DNA from 4 places in the Vibrio sp. A2-1 genome. Region 4 is predicted to be linked to each of the others. Evidence: predicted binding sites of a transcription regulator. Region 4 holds the regulator's gene; each other region holds the start of a gene.
The links. Region 4 encodes PurR, which represses purine synthesis genes. Its sites were predicted from a motif close to TNANGNAAACGTTTNCNTNA; they were not measured.

Region 1: L3V33_RS09740 (NupC/NupG family nucleoside CNT transporter) is a predicted target of PurR. The motif match lies at 2,125-2,144, and genes of this name have one in related genera.
Region 2: purE (5-(carboxyamino)imidazole ribonucleotide mutase) is a predicted target of PurR. The motif match lies at 3,021-3,040, and genes of this name have one in related genera.
Region 3: purL (phosphoribosylformylglycinamidine synthase) is a predicted target of PurR. The motif match lies at 3,480-3,499, and genes of this name have one in related genera.

What each region holds. Positions count from the first base shown of each region.
Region 1 covers NZ_JAKKCO010000002.1:480,234-485,117, reverse strand. Annotated here, with positions in the region: gene L3V33_RS09750 (lytic murein transglycosylase) at 1-894, shown strand, start outside; gene L3V33_RS09745 (LysR family transcriptional regulator) at 1,065-1,985, shown strand; gene L3V33_RS09740 (NupC/NupG family nucleoside CNT transporter) at 2,190-3,389, shown strand; gene L3V33_RS09735 (sodium:proton antiporter) at 3,605-4,884, shown strand, end outside.
Region 2 covers NZ_JAKKCO010000012.1:72,339-77,222, forward strand. Annotated here, with positions in the region: gene dprA (DNA-processing protein DprA) at 1-181, shown strand, start outside; gene L3V33_RS21900 (DUF494 family protein) at 185-661, shown strand; gene L3V33_RS21905 (topoisomerase DNA-binding C4 zinc finger domain-containing protein) at 674-1,243, shown strand; gene L3V33_RS21910 (5-(carboxyamino)imidazole ribonucleotide synthase) at 1,329-2,459, opposite strand; gene purE (5-(carboxyamino)imidazole ribonucleotide mutase) at 2,465-2,950, opposite strand; gene L3V33_RS21920 (L-threonylcarbamoyladenylate synthase) at 3,146-3,703, shown strand; gene hemF (oxygen-dependent coproporphyrinogen oxidase) at 3,723-4,640, shown strand; gene aroE (shikimate dehydrogenase) at 4,716-4,884, shown strand, end outside.
Region 3 covers NZ_JAKKCO010000009.1:122,140-127,023, reverse strand. Annotated here, with positions in the region: gene purL (phosphoribosylformylglycinamidine synthase) at 1-3,305, opposite strand, end outside; gene mltF (membrane-bound lytic murein transglycosylase MltF) at 3,635-4,884, shown strand, end outside.
Region 4 covers NZ_JAKKCO010000002.1:222,486-227,369, reverse strand. Annotated here, with positions in the region: gene L3V33_RS08695 (alpha/beta hydrolase) at 1-377, shown strand, start outside; gene L3V33_RS08690 (DUF2007 domain-containing protein) at 526-843, opposite strand; gene L3V33_RS08685 (TVP38/TMEM64 family protein) at 914-1,594, opposite strand; gene L3V33_RS08680 (TfoX/Sxy family DNA transformation protein) at 1,729-2,319, opposite strand; cyclic di-GMP riboswitch class I at 2,447-2,532, opposite strand; gene purR (HTH-type transcriptional repressor PurR) at 2,703-3,707, opposite strand; gene torD (molecular chaperone TorD) at 4,024-4,671, opposite strand.

The DNA.
Region 1 (4,884 bases), 260 kb from region 4:
GTAGAAAAACTAAAGCAACAAGGTCGTGAAGAAGGTATTTCTGAAGCGATCATTGATGAAGCTTTTGATGGTGTGACGTTTAAGCCAAGAGCGGTAAAAGCCGACAAAAACCAACCTGAAAAGAAACTGACTCTGGATGAATACATTCCACGTGCGGTTCCTGACTGGAAAGTGAAGCAGGCGAGATCACTCTATAAGAAACACTATACGGCGTTAAAGCGTATTGGTGATGAATATGGTGTTCAACCAAGATTCATTGTCGCTCTGTGGGGTGTAGAGAGTAATTTTGGTAAGTTCACGGGGAATTACAGTGTTATTGACGCTCTAACAACCATGGCTTATGAAGGTCGCAGAGAAGCCTTCTTCCGTAGCGAAGCGATGGCGGCATTGAAGATTCTGGATCAAGGCCATATTGCACCAAAAGAGATGAAAGGCTCTTGGGCTGGCGCGATGGGGCAACCTCAGTTTATGCCAAGCTCATTCTTAGCTTACGCCGCTGATGGCAGTGGTGATGGCAAGAAAGATATTTGGGGTACTGAAGAAGACGTGTTTGCTTCGGCGGCTAATTATCTCAGCCAATCGGGTTGGGATGACAAATATACTTGGGGGCGTCAGGTTCACGTTCCATCAACTGTGTCTATTGAGATGCAAGGTCGAGACGAAGACAAAGCGAAATACCTAAAAGAGTGGTCTGAACTTGGTATTAAGCGTTATGACGATCGCCCACTGCCTACACTTGATGAAGATATCAAAGCTTGGTTGATAATGCCGGACGATGAAACGGGTCGTTCGTACCTCATTTACAACAACTACAATGTGTTAATGAAGTGGAATCGTTCTTATTACTTTGCGTTGGCGGTCAGCCACCTAGCCGATAGAATTAAGTTTGATTAATCGACCTAATTTGATTAATAGACTCAATCTGATTAATAGAACTAGGTCGCTTTGAATAGCATTTAGCCTACTATAGGCAGAACAGATTAAAGGACTCTTCGGAGTCCTTTTTATTTTATATTTCAGATATTTAAGAAGGTGGTTTTGTGCTAACAGATAGAGCCGCACAGATGGTGATATTCCATGCGTTAATCAAGCATGAAGGCTTTACCAGTGCAGCAAAAAGCTTGAATGTGTCGGTATCTCACATCAGTAAACAAATTGCTTTGCTCGAGGATTCGATAGGTATCAAGTTAGTGCAAAGAACCACACGCAGCCTTACGTTAACCGAAGCTGGAGAAGTGTTCTATCAGCATTGTGAGCAGCTGTTCAATACGGTGAAAGCGGCTCAAATGGACATGGATAGCCAGCGTGACGACATTTCTGGAATATTCCGTATAGGCTTGTCTCAGTCATTTGGCACACTGCATATCATTCCAGCGATTGACCAGCTTAGACAGCTTTACCCTCAGCTGAGAATTGAAGTGCATTTGTTCGATTACAAAGTGGACATGATTGAGGAGCGCTTGGATCTCTGGATCACTAACAATGAAGACTTGCCTGAAGGTTACATTGCGCAGCGTTTAGCAGATAGCCAGTTTGTGGTAGCCGCATCACCGGATTATCTGATTAAGGCAGGGACTCCACACGTGCCATCTGATCTGATTGACCATAACTGCCTTATCTACCGCAGCCGTGAACGTGATTACACGTCATGGGCATTTGATAGCGGCCAAGAAAATCTCAGTGTTAAAGTGGCGGGCGATTACTCGGTGGATTTGGCTGAAGCGGTACGAGACGCGGCAGTATCAGGTTGGGGCGTTGCTTACCTAGCGACTTACTTAGTCAAAGAAGAGTTTAGAACGGGCAAGCTCATCCAAGTTTTACCGGAATGGCGAGCGAGTCAGCTGATGCCATTCTATGCCGTGTATCCGAGTAGAAAGAACATGCCGAAGAAGCTTTCAGCAGTGATTGAGTTCATCAAAGATCATATCGGATCGCCGACTTATTGGGACAAAAACCTCAAAACTTGCGTTGAACTGCACCGCTAACTGTTTCCCAATCTATAAATATAATTTCCATATGGAAAAAGTTTGTTTTTTAATCAAAGTTAATTATTAAAATTCAATTACTTAGTGAAATTCACTATTAAAGAGTGATTCAACCAACATCACATTAACAACCTCAACTTGCCGCAAACGATTTCCTCTATAGAATGCGTCGCCTTTCCTACCTACAACTTTAGGTTGACGCACATGGCTTCCCTACTTGGAATTATCACTATTTTAGTAACCGCTTGGTTACTATCTACGGACAGAAAAAATATCCCGCTAAGAACCGTCTCTTTGGCTTTCTTACTGCAAATCTCATTCGCGCTATTGGTTCTTTATGTGCCGATGGGTAAAGAAGTGTTGAATGCAGCTACTGGTGCAGTGTCTAGCTTGATCAACTACGGTCAAGAGGGGATTAACTTCCTATTTGGTGGCCTAACGAATAACGGATTTGTATTCGCTATTAACGTTCTCGGCATCATTATCTTTTTCTCTGCATTGATTTCAGGTTTGTATCACATTGGCTTTATGCCAAAGGTAATCAACCTAATCGGTGGGGCTTTGCAAAAGTTCTTAGGTACAGGTCGTGCGGAGTCACTGTCTGCAACTGCGAATATTTTTGTTGGCATGATCGAAGCGCCATTGGTGGTTAAACCTTACTTGAAGCACATGACGGATTCACAACTGTTTGCCGTCATGGTGTGTGGTTTGGCTTCTGTAGCTGGTGGCACGCTAGTCGGTTATGCATCGCTTGGTGTTGATTTGAACTACCTGATCGCTGCGGCATTCATGTCTGCTCCTGCTGGTCTATTGATGGCCAAGATTTTGGTACCAGGTAGCGCAGATGAGGCTCAAGAAAATATTGAGTCTGACGTTGAAATTCCACGAGCAACAAACGTAGTTGAGGCAATGGCAGATGGGGCTATGTCTGGACTTCGTATTGCCGTTGCAGTGGGTGCGACACTTCTGGCCTTTATCAGTGTGATTGCAATGCTGAATGGCTTATTAGGTATTGTTGGTGGTTGGTTTGGCGTAAACCTAAGCTTCGAACTTATCCTAGGTTATGTGTTCGCACCCGTTGCATGGCTGATCGGTGTGCCATGGTCTGAAGCTGTGGTTGCAGGCTCGCTGATCGGTAACAAAATCGTTGTGAACGAGTTTGTGGCTTTCATCCAGTTAATGGACGTAAAAGACGCACTGAGTGAGCACTCAAAAGCGATCGTTACTTTCGCGCTATGTGGTTTTGCCAACATCTCTACGATGGCAATTCTGATTGGCGGTTTGGGTAGCTTAGTTCCAGAGCGTCGATCTTTCATCTCACAATACGGCTTTAAAGCAATTTGTGCGGGTGTGCTTGCCAACCTAATGAGCGCAGCGATTGCGGGCGTGGTACTTTCTCTATAAGTAATCATTGGTGACTTATAAGCACTTTCTAACTGGGCCATAACCACCCAGTTAGCTAATCGTGGCTTTGCTCTCCCTATAGTAAAGTGACTGATTAACCACAATAATATTCGCTTAGTATGATAAAGAGAGCCTATAGTGTAAGAACGTAGGCTTTCTTATTTCAGTGAATAAGTTTGTACCACAGGGTGTGGTACAAATGTTTAGGGGCACAAATGGATTTGTCGATCACTTCTTCTTTGGCGTTAATTGGACTCTTGTCCTTGGCTTGCCAGCTACTTGGTTGGCGTTTGCGTCTTCCCGCTATTCTTCCTTTGCTTATCGTTGGCCTGCTATTAGGTCCCGGTCTAAAGATCCTTAATCCTGATGCCATTTTTGGTGATGTACTGTTCCCGTTGATTTCATTAGGGGTCGCCATCATTCTGTTTGAAGGTGCATTGACTCTTAATTTCAAAGAAATCAGAGGCCATGGCCGCATGGTGACTCACTTAGTGAGTTTCGGCATGTTGATTACATGGGCGTGCATCGTGGTGGGGGCTTATTATTTTGTCGATTTCAGTTGGCCATTAGCGGCGCTGTTTGCTGCATTAGTCGTGGTGACTGGCCCAACGGTGATTGTTCCCATGCTGCGCAGCATTCAACCCAAGTCTTCGCTAGGCAGTATCTTGCGCTGGGAAGGGATAGTGATTGACCCGATTGGCGCTCTGTTTGCCGTTCTCGTTTACGAATACATTGTCTCTTCAGCCGATCCTACAAGCCATGTTCTGTCGGCGTTGGGGCTGACTTTAGCCATTGGTTTGGGCTTAGGGATCATCGGTGGCTATTTGATTGCCAAGATGCTGCAAGGGCATTGGGTTCCACATTATTTGCGTAACGTGGCGGTCCTGACATTAATGCTGGCGGCGTTCTCTTTCTCAAATGATCTGAGTGAAGAGTCCGGTTTATTAACCGTGACCATCATGGGTATCTGGCTCGCCAATGTGAAAGGCTTGGATCTCGAAGACATTATTGAATTCAAAGAAACCCTGACTGTGTTACTCATTTCTGCGTTGTTTATTCTGTTAGCGAGCAGGCTTGATTCGGGGACTTTCCTCTCAATAGGTTGGGGCGGAATTGGCTTATTAGCGGTCGTCATGCTGGTGGCTCGTCCTCTGAGTGTGTGGATCAGCGGGATCGGCACGGATCTTACTTCAGCAGATAAATGGTTTTTGAGCTGGATGGCGCCTCGCGGGATCGTTGCTGCCGCGGTTTCTTCTCTGTTTGCAATCAAGCTTCAAGAGAAGCAATTAATCGAAGGGGCAGATTTACTGGTGCCAATGGTGTTCTTGGTCATTATTGGTACGGTAGTGATTCAGAGCCTAACCGCGAGTTGGTGGGCTAGAAGGCTGGGTGTGACTCAAGAGAAGGCACAAGGGGTTATTTTCTTTGGTGCGACTCATTTTTCACGTCAGTTTGCCAAAGTGCTGGCGACACACAACATCAACAGTGTGCTTGC
Region 2 (4,884 bases), on a different contig from region 4:
TGAACAATTGCCATTTCCACAGCTGTTAGCTAACGTAGGGTTAGAGGCGACACCCGTTGATATTTTGGCACAGAGAACCCATATACCTGTGCATGAGGTCATGATGCAGCTTTTAGAGCTTGAGCTCTCAGGGCATGTTGTTGCAGTTTCCGGTGGCTATATTCGAAAGGGGAGAGGCTAAGCTATGATGATGGACATACTGATGTACTTGTTTGAAACCTACATCCATAGCGATTCTGAATTGCAGGTGGATCAAGATGAGCTGGAAGATGAGCTTCTTCGAGCAGGGTTTCACCAAGATGATATTTATAAGGCCCTCCATTGGTTAGAAGATCTTGCGGCATTGCAAGATACTGAGAATCAAGCGGCGATTACTATGTGTTCCAATACCTCGATGCGTATTTATACCAGTCGAGAGATTGCACGTATTAATATGGAGTGTCGAGGTTTCTTATTGTTCCTTGAACAGATCAACGTACTCACGACAGAGATTCGTGAAATGGTGATTGATCGTGTGATGGGGCTTGAGACGAGCGAATTTGAATTGGATGATCTGAAATGGATTATCTTAATGGTGCTATTTAATGTGCCGGGTAATGAAAGTGCTTACACGCAAATGGAAGAGCTGTTGTACACCAAAGAGCAAGGTATCTTGCATTAATACAGGCTTGTCATGAGTAGTAAGATTGATAATCAGCTTTTTTCGGCACATGAACATGCATTAGAGCATGAACCATGTCCACAGTGTGGTGGAGAGCTTCAGCTTCGCCATGGTAAGCACGGCCCATTTTTAGGCTGTAAGCAGTATCCTAGCTGTGATTACATCAAGCCTCTGCATCAGAACGATGGCCACGTAGTGAAAGAGCTGGGTGTACCGTGTCCTAAATGCCAAAACGAATTGGTATTAAGGCAAGGTCGCTTTGGTATGTTCATTGGTTGTAGTAGCTACCCAACGTGTAATCACATCGAATCTTTGGACCAACCAAAAGAACAACCTGAAGAGCAGCCACTTGTTGCTTGTCCTGAGTGTGGCAGAGGCCATTTGGTTGAGCGTAAATCTCGCTATGGCAAAACCTTCTATGCGTGCGATAACTACCCTAAGTGTAAGTTCGCCGTTAATCAGCCACCTGTTATAGGTCGTTGTGAAGAGTGTCAGTTCCCGCTGTTGCTGGAGAAGAAAACGGCCAGTGGCACTAAGAAGCAATGTGCTGATCGCAAGTGTCATCACATTCAATCTCAATAACTTGATGTTATAGACAAAAAACGGCGCTCAATGAGCGCCGTTTCTATATCCAATAAACGTTCTATATTCATCAAGCAATGTAGATTTACTTCATCTGCTCAGCAAATTCATGCACAGCAGGGTAGGCTTGCTTATCGAGAATGTCTGCCAGTGAGCATAGCGCTCTTTGCAGCTCTGCGTTGTAGTCAGCGCTCACGTTAATGTGGCCCATCTTACGACCTGCACGCTTCTCTTTACCATACCAATGAACATGACAACCACCTTGAGCAAGAATTGCTTCAGGTAGGGTATCTTCACCAAGGATGTTGATCATTGCGGTTGGACGAATCAGCTTAGTGCTGCCTAATGGCATCCCACATACGGCACGTAGATGGTTCTCAAACTGACAAGTTTCAGCGCCTTGTTGTGTCCAGTGGCCAGAGTTATGAACACGTGGTGCAATCTCATTCACCAGCAGTGAACCTTGAACATCAAAGAACTCTAGCGCGAGTACGCCAACGTAATCTAAGCGTTCAGCAATGGCAGTGAACATGGCTTTCGCTTGCTCTTGCAGTTCAATGTCATCAATCGCTGTCGATAAGCTCAACACGCCATCGGTGTGAACATTTTCAGCCAGTGGGTACACTTGAATCTCGCCATTGGTACCACGAGCACCAACCAGTGATACTTCGCGGTCAAACGGAACAAACTCTTCAGCCACAATGGCTTGGTTGTCTGTTGCGGCAATGCACTCGGCCATTTCTGTCCAAGTCGCGTCAACATTGTCTAATGTCTTTAAGCGCCATTGACCTTTGCCATCGTAACCACCAAGTGTACTCTTCAATACCATTGGTAAGCCAACGTGAGCGATCGCAATGTCAAAGTCTTCGCGAGAGTTAATCACGTAGTATTTGGCATTTTTCACATTTGCTTCGTCTAACAGGGCTTTTTCAAGACGACGGTCACCGCCGGCTTTAATTGCTTCTGTTGTCGGTAAGAACTTACCGCTGCGCTCACATACCTCAAGAACATCGTGAGGGATATGTTCGAATTCAGCGGTAATGACGTCCGCACGCTCAATCGCATTGTCTAAGCCGCTGCCTAGAATCGCTTGCGTTAATGGGTGAACAATATTTTTGCTGCCAACATCAAAAGCAGAAATTTCAATATTCAGCGGCGCCCCAGCTAGGGACATCATGCGAGCAAGTTGGCCCGCGCCTAACACAAGAACATGCATGGGAATTAGTCCTCTGCAGGGTTTGGATTAGCCAGAACCGTTTCTGTTTGCTCAGAGCGGAACGCTTCGACTTTTGCCATCACGTCTTCATTGTGTGTACCAATGATTTGAGCCGCTAGGATGCCAGCATTGGCAGCGCCAGCTTCACCGATAGCCAGAGTGCCTACCGCGATGCCTTTTGGCATTTGTACGATAGAAAGCAGAGAGTCCATGCCCTTCAGTGCTTTAGACTGAACAGGAACACCTAAAACAGGTACGCTTGTGAAAGCGGCAGCCATGCCCGGAAGATGTGCTGCACCGCCAGCACCAGCAATGATCACTTTAATACCGCGCTCTTTCGCACTGGTTGCGTAGTCTGCAAGCAACTGAGGTGTGCGGTGAGCAGAAACCACTTTTGTTTCGTACGCCACGCCAAATTGATCCAACATTTCTGCAGCTAGCTTCATTGTTGGCCAATCAGATTTAGAACCCATGATAATACCGACAGTCATCTCAAACTCCTTCAGGTACGATTTAATTAGTGATTAGATATTTTGCGCGCATTATACGGGTAAAATTGCTCAAGGAAAACGTTTGCGTCAGTCTAAGTTGTTAATTGATACATTTTATGAACAAATAGCTTTAGTCACAGTGAATGATAATTTGTACACTTAGCGAGTTCGATAACAGAATTAATGAGGCAACTCTTGGATAACTTTCAACATACTTTGCAGGCATTACAACAAGGTGAAGTCATTGCTTACCCGACCGAAGGCGTTTTTGGGGTTGGTTGTGATCCTGATAATCCACAAGCCATCAAGAAATTGCTCGATTTAAAACAGCGGCCGATGGAGAAAGGGTTGATCCTAATTGCTGCGAGTTACGAGCAGTTGCTGCCCTATATTGACGAAAGCCAGTTGACGGAAGCGCAGTTAGCGACCGTAAAAGCAACATGGCCGGGACCAGTGACTTGGATAATGCCAACCAGCAGTAAAGTAACTGACTGGGTCAGTGGCCAATTTGAATCCATCGCGGTGCGAGTGACGGATCACCCTTTAGTTCAAAGAATGTGTAATGAATTCGGTAAGCCGTTAACCTCGACCAGTGCTAACCTGACAGGTGAACCGCCTTGTATGACGACTGAAGAAGTTCAACAGCAACTTGGCCAACATTTGGTGGCTATTTTAAAAGGTCAAACGGGTGGTCGTGAGAAGCCAAGCGAAATTAGAGATGCAAAAACGTCGAAAATATTAAGACAGGGTTAAACCCTGCAGAGGAAGAAAGATGTCAGCAATTGATAAAGAAGCAGTAAAACAGTTTTTACTGAGCCTACAAGATTCGATTTGCCAGCAGCTTGAGCAAGCTGATGGTACTGCACTGTTTGAAGAGGATGCATGGGAGCGTGAACCTGGCGAGCGCCTTGGTGGCGGTGGTCGAACTCGTGTGATGACCAACGGTGCGGTATTTGAACAAGGTGGGGTTAACTTCTCTCACGTAGCGGGTAAGGCGATGCCAGCCTCAGCCACCGCTCATCGCCCTGAATTAGCCGGACGCAAGTTTGAGGCGATGGGGGTATCATTAGTTATCCACCCTAAAAACCCATATATCCCTACCTCACACGCGAACGTTCGATTCTTCATAGCAGAAAAAGAAGGGGAAGACCCGATTTGGTGGTTTGGTGGTGGTTTTGACTTAACGCCATTTTATCCTGTCGACGAAGACTGCCAATCTTGGCATCAAACAGCCAAAGATCTTTGTGCGCCATTTGGTGATGATGTTTATCAAGAGCACAAAGAATGGTGTGATAAGTACTTCTATCTGCCTCACCGAGACGAAACACGTGGTGTGGGTGGTCTGTTCTTTGATGATCTTAACGAGTGGGGCTTTGAAAAGAGCTTTGCTTATATGCAGGCGGTCGGTGAAGGTTTTGCAGCCGCATATTTACCCATTGTAGAACGACGCAAAGAGACGCCTTATGGTGAGCGCGAGCGTGATTTCCAACTTTATCGTCGTGGTCGCTATGTTGAATTTAACTTAGTGTATGACCGTGGCACCCTATTTGGTCTACAAAGCGGTGGTCGTACAGAGTCTATATTGATGTCGATGCCGCCATTGGCTCGCTGGGAATACCGCTACGAACCACAAGCGGGTTCACCAGAAGCTCTGCTTTATAGCGACTACCTAAAGCCTCGAGTTTGGTAGTTCTTCCTTCCTTATAGGGATAGTGATAGGGTCATCTATATAGATGACCCTTTTTTATTTCTGTTAGGTAAGGATATGACACAGCAAGTAGATCGTTATGCCGTTTTCGGTAACCCTATTGGGCAAAGCAAATCGCCATTCATTCACACATTATTTGCTCGCCAAACCAGCCAACAACTTACCTATACAGCATTACAGCCAGAGCATGGTGAATTTATCACTGCTGCCAAAGCCTTTTTCAGCG
Region 3 (4,884 bases), on a different contig from region 4:
ACATCACCGTAAGAGAAGCCACCACATGCCACAAGGCCGTTGTACTCTTCTAGTACCGCTTGACCCGTTAGGATGTCGCTCATGTGAATATCAGTCGCTTCGAAGCCTGCGCGGTCAAATGCTGCTGCCATTTCAACGTGAGAGTTAACACCCTGCTCACGTAGAATCGCCATCTTAGGTTTAGCGCCCGTGTTGATGTAAGGAGCTGCAATGTCTTCATTTACGTCGAAGCTTAGTTTCACGTTCAGACCTGGGTCTGAGTTGTCTTTCTTCGCTTCGTGCTCTTGGTCTGCACACACTGGGTTATCACGCAGACCTTGCATCTTATGCGTAGTCTCAGCCCAGATAGTACGCAGTTCAGTACGGTTACGTTGGATTACAACGTCTGCGCCTGACTTAATCACTACTTCGTCTGATGCTTCAACAGAACCAATTACGTGTGAACACGCTTCTAGATCGTTTGCTGCAAGAGTAGAAAGAACAGCGTCTAGGTCATCGTTACGAATTTGGATTACCGCACCGAGCTCTTCGTTGAAGAGTGCTGCTAGTGTGTCTTCGCCTAGCGCCGCAACATCAGCGTTAACACCACAGTGACCTGCGAACGCCATTTCTGCTAGCGTTACGAATAGACCGCCATCGCCTTTATCGTGGTAAGCGACAACTTGGTCGTTCGCAACCAGTGCTTGAACGCCTTCGTAGAAACCTTTTAGTTGCGCTGCGTTGTCTACGTCTGCTGGCTTGTCACCAAGCTGCTTGTAAACCTGTGCAAGTGCTGTCGCACCCATACGATTTTGGCCGTTACCTAAATCGATAAGAACTAGGCTTGTATTACCTTTGTCTGTACGTAATTGAGGAGTAATCGTCTTACGAACATCTTCAACACGTGCAAACGCAGTGATAACAAGAGATAGCGGAGACGTTACTTCTTTTTGCTCGCCGTTCTCTTCCCACTTAGTCTTCATCGACATTGAGTCTTTACCTACTGGGATAGTAAGACCCAGTGCCGGACATAACTCTTCACCAACCGCTTTAACCGCTTCGTAAAGACCAGCATCTTCACCAGGGTGACCTGCTGGAGACATCCAGTTAGCCGACAGTTTAATGTGTTTGATATCACCGATATTGGTCGCTGCGATGTTAGTGATTGCTTCACCAACCGCTAGACGAGCCGATGCACCGAAATCTAGTAGTGCTACTGGCGTACGCTCACCAAGAGACATCGCCTCACCGTGGTAAGAGTCGTAACTTGCAGCTGTTACTGCGCAGTTAGCAACAGGAACCTGCCATGGGCCAACCATTTGGTCACGAGCGACAAGACCCGTTACCGAGCGGTCACCGATAGTAATAAGGAATGTTTTCTCTGCCACTGTTGGTAGGCGAAGAATACGGTCAACCGCTTCGTTTAGTTCGATACCAGAACGATCAATCGCAGGATTGTTTGCTTTTAACGTCTTCGCGTCACGGTGCATCTTAGGTGTTTTACCTAATAGGATGTCCATCGGCATGTCGATTGGCGTATTGTCGAAGTGAGAATCTTCTAATTTAAGATCACGTTCTTCTGTTGCTTTACCAACTACCGCGTATGGAGCACGCTCACGCTTACAAATCGCGTCGAATGTTGCCATGTCTTTATCAGCAACCGCCATTACGTAACGCTCTTGAGATTCGTTACACCAGATCTCAAGTGGGCTCATACCCGGCTCATCGTTTGGTACGTCGCGTAGGTTGAAGATACCACCACGTTCACCGTCGTCGACTAGCTCAGGAAGTGCATTCGAGATACCGCCCGCGCCCACATCGTGGATGAATGCGATTGGGTTCGCATCACCAAGCTGCCAACAACGGTCGATAACTTCCTGACAACGACGTTCCATCTCTGGGTTTTCACGTTGTACAGAAGCAAAATCTAAGTCTTCAGAAGAAGAACCAGAATCCATTGAAGATGCAGCACCGCCACCAAGGCCAATGTTCATTGCTGGACCGCCAAGAACTATTAGGCTTGCACCTACTGGGATCTCTTTCTTCTGAACATGATCATCACGAATGTTACCTAGACCACCAGCCAGCATGATTGGCTTATGGTAACCACGTACTTCTTCACCTGCGTGAGAGTTTACTTTCTCTTCGTAAGTACGGAAGTAACCTAGTAGGTTTGGACGACCAAATTCGTTGTTGAATGCTGCGCCACCAAGAGGGCCTTCAAGCATGATATCCAGAGCAGTAACGATACGGCTCGGCTTACCAAAGTCAGTTTCCCAAGGTTGAACGAAGTTCGGGATCTTAAGGTTAGATACAGAGAAAGCAACTAGACCCGCTTTTGGCTTACCACCAATACCTGTCGCGCCTTCATCGCGGATTTCGCCGCCTGAACCTGTTGATGCGCCCGGCCATGGAGAGATTGCCGTTGGGTGGTTGTGCGTTTCAACTTTCATCAAGATGTGTGTTTTCTCTTGGTGATAGTTGTACTGACGAGTTTCTGGATCTGGGAAGAAACGACCGACTTCAGAACCTGTCATTACCGCTGCGTTATCTTTATAAGCAGACAGAACGTGTTCTGGTGTCGTTTCAAAGGTGTTCTTAATCATCTTGAACAATGATTTTTCTTGCTTAACGCCATCGATAGTCCAATCAGCGTTAAAGATCTTGTGACGACAGTGCTCTGAGTTCGCTTGTGCAAACATCATTAGCTCGATGTCAGTCGGGTTACGACCTAGCTTCTCAGTGAAGCTTTCAAGAAGGTAATCAATCTCATCTTCTGCAAGAGCTAGACCTAGGGTAACGTTTGCTTTTTCAAGCGCTTTACGTCCGCCAGTTAGTAGGTCAACTTCCGCATAAGGAGCAGGCTCAGCAACAGTGAACAGTGCCGCTGCTGATTCGAAGTCAGTGAAAACCACTTCCATCATACGGTCGTGCAGAATTGCTTTCAGCTCAACAAGTTGAAGCTCAGAAAGTTCAGAAGAGGTTTCAATGTAGAAAGCAGTACCGCGCTCTAGACGTGACACTTTAGCCAGTCCGCAGTTGTGTGCGATATCTGTTGATTTTGAAGACCAAGGCGAGATAGTGCCTGGACGTGGCGTTGCAAGCAGCAATAAACCTTCAGGTTCATGCTCTTCAATCGTTGGACCGTAAGTCAGTAGCTTTTCTAGCTTCTCAACTTCAGACTCATCTAGGTCTGCCGTTAGATCAGCAAAGTGGGCAAACTCAGCGTAAATACCTGTTACAGGTAAGCTTAATTCACGACAAAGCTCTAAAAGCTTGTTAACACGAAACTCAGATAGAGCTGGGGAGCCACGCAAAATTCTCATGTGCTTACGTCTCTTATGCAGTTGATTAAGGTAGTATTGGAATAAATTCAGTGGGTTATAGGAACAACCTAACTGTTTTCTTCGAAGCTATTCCCGAAGGTTGCCAAACCTATGCCGATTCCACCTCTTCAATGCGAGCGCATTATAAAGCATTTCTTTTTGTGACGTAACACCAAAAGCAACCGTTTGCGTTATTTTTTTTATCTTTCTGTGTAAATGGTACTTTTGCTGCATTTATCACCACTTTTACAACTGTTTAAATAAACCTGCTTTGCCAGCCTTGCGGGGTTTGGTATAAAGGGGCTTCCACTTTTCGAGATTTCATTTTGATGCCTAAATTTACGCTCATCTTTTCGTCTAAGTTTCTTCTGCTCGCTATTGCCCTATTTGGGTTGGCTGGATGCCAGATTGAATCTGAACCTAAAAGTGTCCTTGAGCAGATACGAGAGCGTGGCGTTCTTCGTGTCGGCACCCTGAATAACCAACTCTCTTATTACATCGGTCCAGATGGTCCTGCTGGCTTGGATTACGAGTTAGCTCGCGAGTTTGCAGAAGAACTTGGTGTAAAGCTTGAGGTTAAACCCGCTTACCGTCTATCCGGCCTATTTCCGGCGTTAAAGAAAGGCGAGATCGATCTTATCGCAACGGGGTTAACACAAAACAGCAACCTGACACGTGCCTATCGCGCTGCGCCTGCTTATTACTATGTAAGCCAACAAGTCGTGTACAAAAAAGGTCAGTGGCGACCAAGAAACCTTGAGCAACTGATCAGGTTTGAGAATGAGCGTCAGGCTGATTTCGTAAAAGCACAAACTGAACCAGAAGAGGTAGCGTCTACTGACACATTGACGCCATCTTTGGTTGTAGTGAAAGACTCACACTTTGAGCCAACACTAAAACAGCTGCAAAACACACACGATGACTTTATCTACGATGCGATCGGCAATGCTGACATCAACGACCTGCTAAAAGAAGTCTCTACAGGGGAACGCTTGTTTACTGTGGCGGATTCGATTGAGCTGTCACTCGCACAACGTTTATACCCAGACGTGGCTTTGGCTTTTGAACTTACAGAAGACCAACCGATCTCTTGGTATTTACAGAAGTCTGAAGATGAAAGCCTTTATGCGCTGCTGATTGAGTTTTTCGGTAACCTAAAGCAGTCTGGTGAGCTCGCTTCACTGGAAGAGAAATATATTGGCCATATCGGCACCTTCGATTATGTCGATACTCGTGCCTTTATCCGCGCTCTAGACAGCAAGCTACCAAAATGGTCGCCACTATTTCAGAAATACTCGCAAGAATTTGATTGGCGCTTAATCGCAGCTTTGGCATACCAAGAGTCACACTGGAACCCAGTCGCGCGTTCTCCTACAGGTGTTCGTGGCATGATGATGTTGACGTTGCCAACCGCGAAGAGCGTAGGTGTAACCAATCGTCTTGACCCGAAACAGTCGGTACAAGGTGGCGTGGAATATTTACGTCGTATCGTGAATCGAGTTCCTGACTCAATTACTCAACATGAAAAGATCTGGTTTGCCCTCGCCTCATATAACGTAGGTTACGGTCACATGATGGA
Region 4 (4,884 bases):
ACATCATTCCTTATATGTGGTTATACAGCCTTTTTGCTTACGTTGTGATGCCACAAAAAAGCCAAAAAGAATCACGTCACCTGTTTATCCGCGAAGCTAAAAAGCTGTGCCAAAAAGAGTTTAAACGCTGGTTTATCCTTACGGCTGATGTGAACCCATTGATGAAGTACTTCAAAGACCGAGAGTTGCCGATTCCAACTTTGTATTTGATGGGCGAGCGCGACTACATGTTCATCAAGCCAGTAAAAGAAATGGTAGAGGCGCATAAGTCGAGCGAGCTAGTAGAAATTCCGAATTGTGGACACGTATGTAACGTAGAAAACCCTGAAGAATTCAATCAACGATCTATCGCTTTTATTCAAAAGCAAATTCAGTGATTATCTCGATTCTTCATCAGAACAGACGCTCGAATAGAATTGAGACAAAAACGGGAAGCTAATTTTAGCTTCCCGTTTTTATTTGGAGGAGGTATCTGACCGAGTGGTTATAAAAGGCCGTTGGAGCCACTTTACCTTTCAAAACCTGCTATTCAGGTGAAGCAGCACCGCACTGCCAACAAGAACCGAATTGTGCTTCGTTGACTTCATGACATTCTGCGCAACGCCACTCTTCATAAATGATCGAATCTTGCTGTTTCTGGTAGTCATTAACAACTGCCCGGGCTTTGCTCGCCAACTCTGGCTCATATAACCATACGTAAGGGTCAGTTTCTTCGGTAAATGGGATTTCCCCTTTCAAACCGAATAACCCTTCACCACGAACTTCACACGCAATATTCACACTTTCTAGTAATCCACAAATGATGTGGGCTTCTGTCGGATTCGATGCACTGAAGATTTTCATTGAGATAGAACCTTATCTGGCTATATGCGTTATTTAGCTATTATAGGTACACGTTATTCAGTTATATACGTTATTCAGCCACAGGTGCTGAGCGAAATTTATTCATCAACCATTTAGCAATGATTGGGAATACACCCAGTAAGGCAAATGACAATAGTACTGAAGGGGACACGATACCCGAAAGTGAATCAATTTCCGCGAGTTGAGTACCAGCATTCAAGAAAACAGCGGTACCCGGTAACATCCCTATTTGACTCGTGATGTAGTAACGACTCACGGATATCGGTGTTAGACCCATCAACAGATTGATAAGGAAAAATGGGAATACAGGAATCAGACGCAGAGAAAACAAGTAAAATGCTCCGTCTTTTTCAACGCCCTTGTTAATCGTTGCTAATTTGTCACCAAATTTGGTTTGGATCCAGTCACGTAAAAGGTAGCGGCTACTTAGAAATGCGAGGGTTGCACCAATGGCACTGGCGAAAGAGACCAGCAGCAAACTATTCCAGAAACCAAATAGCGCAGCTCCTAACAGGGTCACAACAGCAGCACCAGGAATTGAGAAAGCAGTAATCATTACATATGCGACAAAATAGATAGCAGCGGCAGCAATGAAGTTGCTATCAATGTAGTCATTTAAAACGGCTTGTTGGGCCTTGGCATTTTCAAGCGTTAGGTATTGGCCGAAATTGACGCCTAACAAGACGATGGTTACGACCAACACAATACCCAATATCATTTTCTTACTCATTGATACTTCCTCTAAATTTTCAATGTATACCATTAGTATAGATAGACAGGCAAAGCATAGATTAACTTTCAGCAGATATAAAAAAAGCCGCAGTAAATGCGGCTTAGTTATATAGATAATTTGCACTGACAATGTTAATTGACGCGATTGATAAGCTCTTCACGACGCTGCTGCGGTATAACAGACCAATGTGTGCCATTGATCGCGCCTTCTAACGCCCAAAGTAGTTCAATACTGACAGAAGACGCATGTGATTCTTTGATGGCGTTAAATGCGTTTACAGAGCCAGATTCATATAAACGTTCTACGGAATCGATCCCTGCTTTTTTCAACATACGCTCAGTGGCGAGTCGAAGGTTGGGCAGATCTTTGAGTCGAGTAGGCTTAGCTGAAGATTGCTCAGCTTTTTCTTCTTTAGCAAAACCCAGAGACGTCGTTGCAAGCTGCAAGATTTTCTCTTGGTCTTGCCACAGGCCTTCGGGTAAAGCGAAATATTTAGTAACGACAGGGAAACCACGTTTTTTGTAGACGTACGGTTGAAACCCTTGTTGTTCGAACTGTTTCGTTGTGCATTTGTCTGCTCGTATGTGCAGCTGGTCATTTACAACCAGAGCAAACATAGTGTCATCAGCAAAAAGACCGAAGCCACCAAACATCGAGCGTGATTTTATTTTTCCTAGGGATTCAAATAATTTCATTGAATCCTTTAGTATCGGTTTATCCATGTTATTTATCTCGGTGTATTTGAACTACGCCACCAAATAAGCAGGTCCGAGAGATTAGCAAAATGTTGCAATTAAATTGTCAATTAGCCGTAAATTACTAAATTATTAGTAGTTACTGCATTTTGCCATCGGTAACCCCGCTACCATACCAACGAGTGGTTTAGGCCGGAAGCTTTGCGTCTCACTCTTTCAAGTGATTTGCCCTGTGCGTGACTGATTGAATAGAATAAAGTTTTTGTTGAATGAGGCTCACACTTGTTATTTCAAAATGTGATATTGCTTCAATTAATGATCTTTCCAGTATGATACCAGGTTCATTCATGTTGTTGATAAAAAAAGCGCACCTAAAGGTGCGCTTAATTATATTAAACTGAATTTATCAATTAATTTAACGTTTTAACTGTGCTTCGCTCAACAATTTCAGGGTGCATTTCGAACACACGCTTTTCATGGTCTTTATCTTTGATGCGTTCTAACAAAATTTCGAAAGCGTTCTTACCAACACGACGTTTGGGTTGGTGAACCGTTGTTAACGGCGGAGAGAAGTATTCAGCCAACTCGATGTTGTCATAGCCGATCACTGAAATATCTTCAGGGATACGAATTCCTTTCTCTTGCAATCTGCTCATTAGGCCGAGTGCCATCGTGTCGTTAAAACAGAATACGGCCGTTGGGCGATCTACCATCTTAATGATTTTCTCTGCAGCAAGAACCGCAGTATCACACTCGAAGTTACCTTCAATGATCATGTTATCATCGGTAGCAATCTTAGCTTCGTTGAGTGCGCGTTTGTAACCCGCGATGCGTTCAACACATGCCGCTTTGTCTAAGTGGCCACTTAAACAAGCAATCTTGGAGTGACCGTGCTCAATGAGGTATTTGGTCGCTAGGTAACCACCTTCCTCAGAGTTGTCGATGATCTTATCTGCTTGAGAACTCTCAGGGCCCCAATCCATAATCACTTTAGGAATGTCAGCGTGACGGTCTAACATGCCTCTTAGCTCTTCAGTTAGGTCAGAACACATAACTAAGATGCCATCTACACGTTTCTCTGCAAGCATTCGAATGTAGTCACGTTGCTTCTCATAGATACCGCCCGTATTACACAGAATCAAAGTGTAACCTTGACGGTAGCAGTAGCTTTCAACACCATCGATAACTTCAGAGAAGAATAGGTTAGTTGATTGAGTAACTAGCATGCCGATAGTGCGGGTTGTATTGCACTTCAAACTACGAGCAACGGCACTTGGTGCATAGTTCAGTTCGTCTACGGCTTTATTTACTTTTTCTTGCGTCGCTTCTGCAACAAAGCGAGTTTTGTTGATTACGTGAGAAACGGTTGTTGTTGATACGCCTGCTAAGCGAGCGACATCTTTTATAGTGGCCATGGTTTTATCCTATTAGAAGCTACTTTCCCAAAGTACGGAATGAAGTAGCCGTTAAGCTACCTAACTAAGAGCTTAAATTTGTAGGGCTCTTTGGGTACTAAAGTGCTAAAAAACAAAAAACCGCTATTGAGCGGCTTGTCTTAACACCGAAATGCTCAAAACTATAATAAGCATAGCATTTCGTGAATGTTTCATATTTTATCGTTTGCGGTCACAATTTTAGACTGACTAGAAATTACTCGCAATAAAATTCACCCGGAAATCCGGGTGAATTGTCACATTCTTCTGAATTTATTTAACGAGTCATCCAATAAGCTTATTCACCAGCGAGGTATTGGGTGTCCAATTTACAGAATGCAAGTAGCAGAGATGAGACTGATGCGTAGAAACCGAATTCGTCAACGTCATGACATTTAACGTTGAACTTTGGTACCCAAGTAAGAAGTTGTTGCTCGATAAATTGCTGTTGAACAATGAACGATTTCTCTAGCTCTTCTTCAAGTTCCGTTTCATTAGAACGGATGATCAAGTTGCCAAGGAAGTCGAGTGCGATAGCGATGTGGTCAGCTGGTTCTTTTAGGTCTTGGTTCACCACTAAGTTGTGCTTGGCCATGATCTCTTCCATATCTTTTGCTGGCTTATCATTCAAAAGGCCAGTCTCACCGATATACATAGAAGCGTAAGGAAGTGCGCCATGCTTATCTGTTTTTAAGAATAAGTCACAGAAGTCAGCAGACAATTCTAGTTGAGCATCCTCACGCGTTTGTAGGCGGTTTAGCGCATCCACTAGGCTATCGATCGCCGGCTTTAGTGTTTCATTTTCGCCTAAACCAGTTAGGAAAGAACGAATTTCAACAGAGTGGTAGTGATCGAGTTCTTCTTGAGTGAGCTCTTTAGCGAATAAGCTTGATAGCCACCAGTATATTTCTGCTCTTTGCTCGTTGAACGCTTTCGTATCTTTCATTTCTTAGATCCTGATTTAGTCTTGTGGTGTTACTTATATGCATCTTGAAGTTACTTGTGCAAAGCACACCAAGGCTGAATAACAAGGTTATTTGCGAAACGCAAAGTTACTCGTTAGTAGTAATGCCTATATTGAATTGCGATGGACGATAAATAGCAAGGTTTAAGATTGTCTTGTATCAAAAAAGATCCATGTTTCTGGCTTTTATCTTGT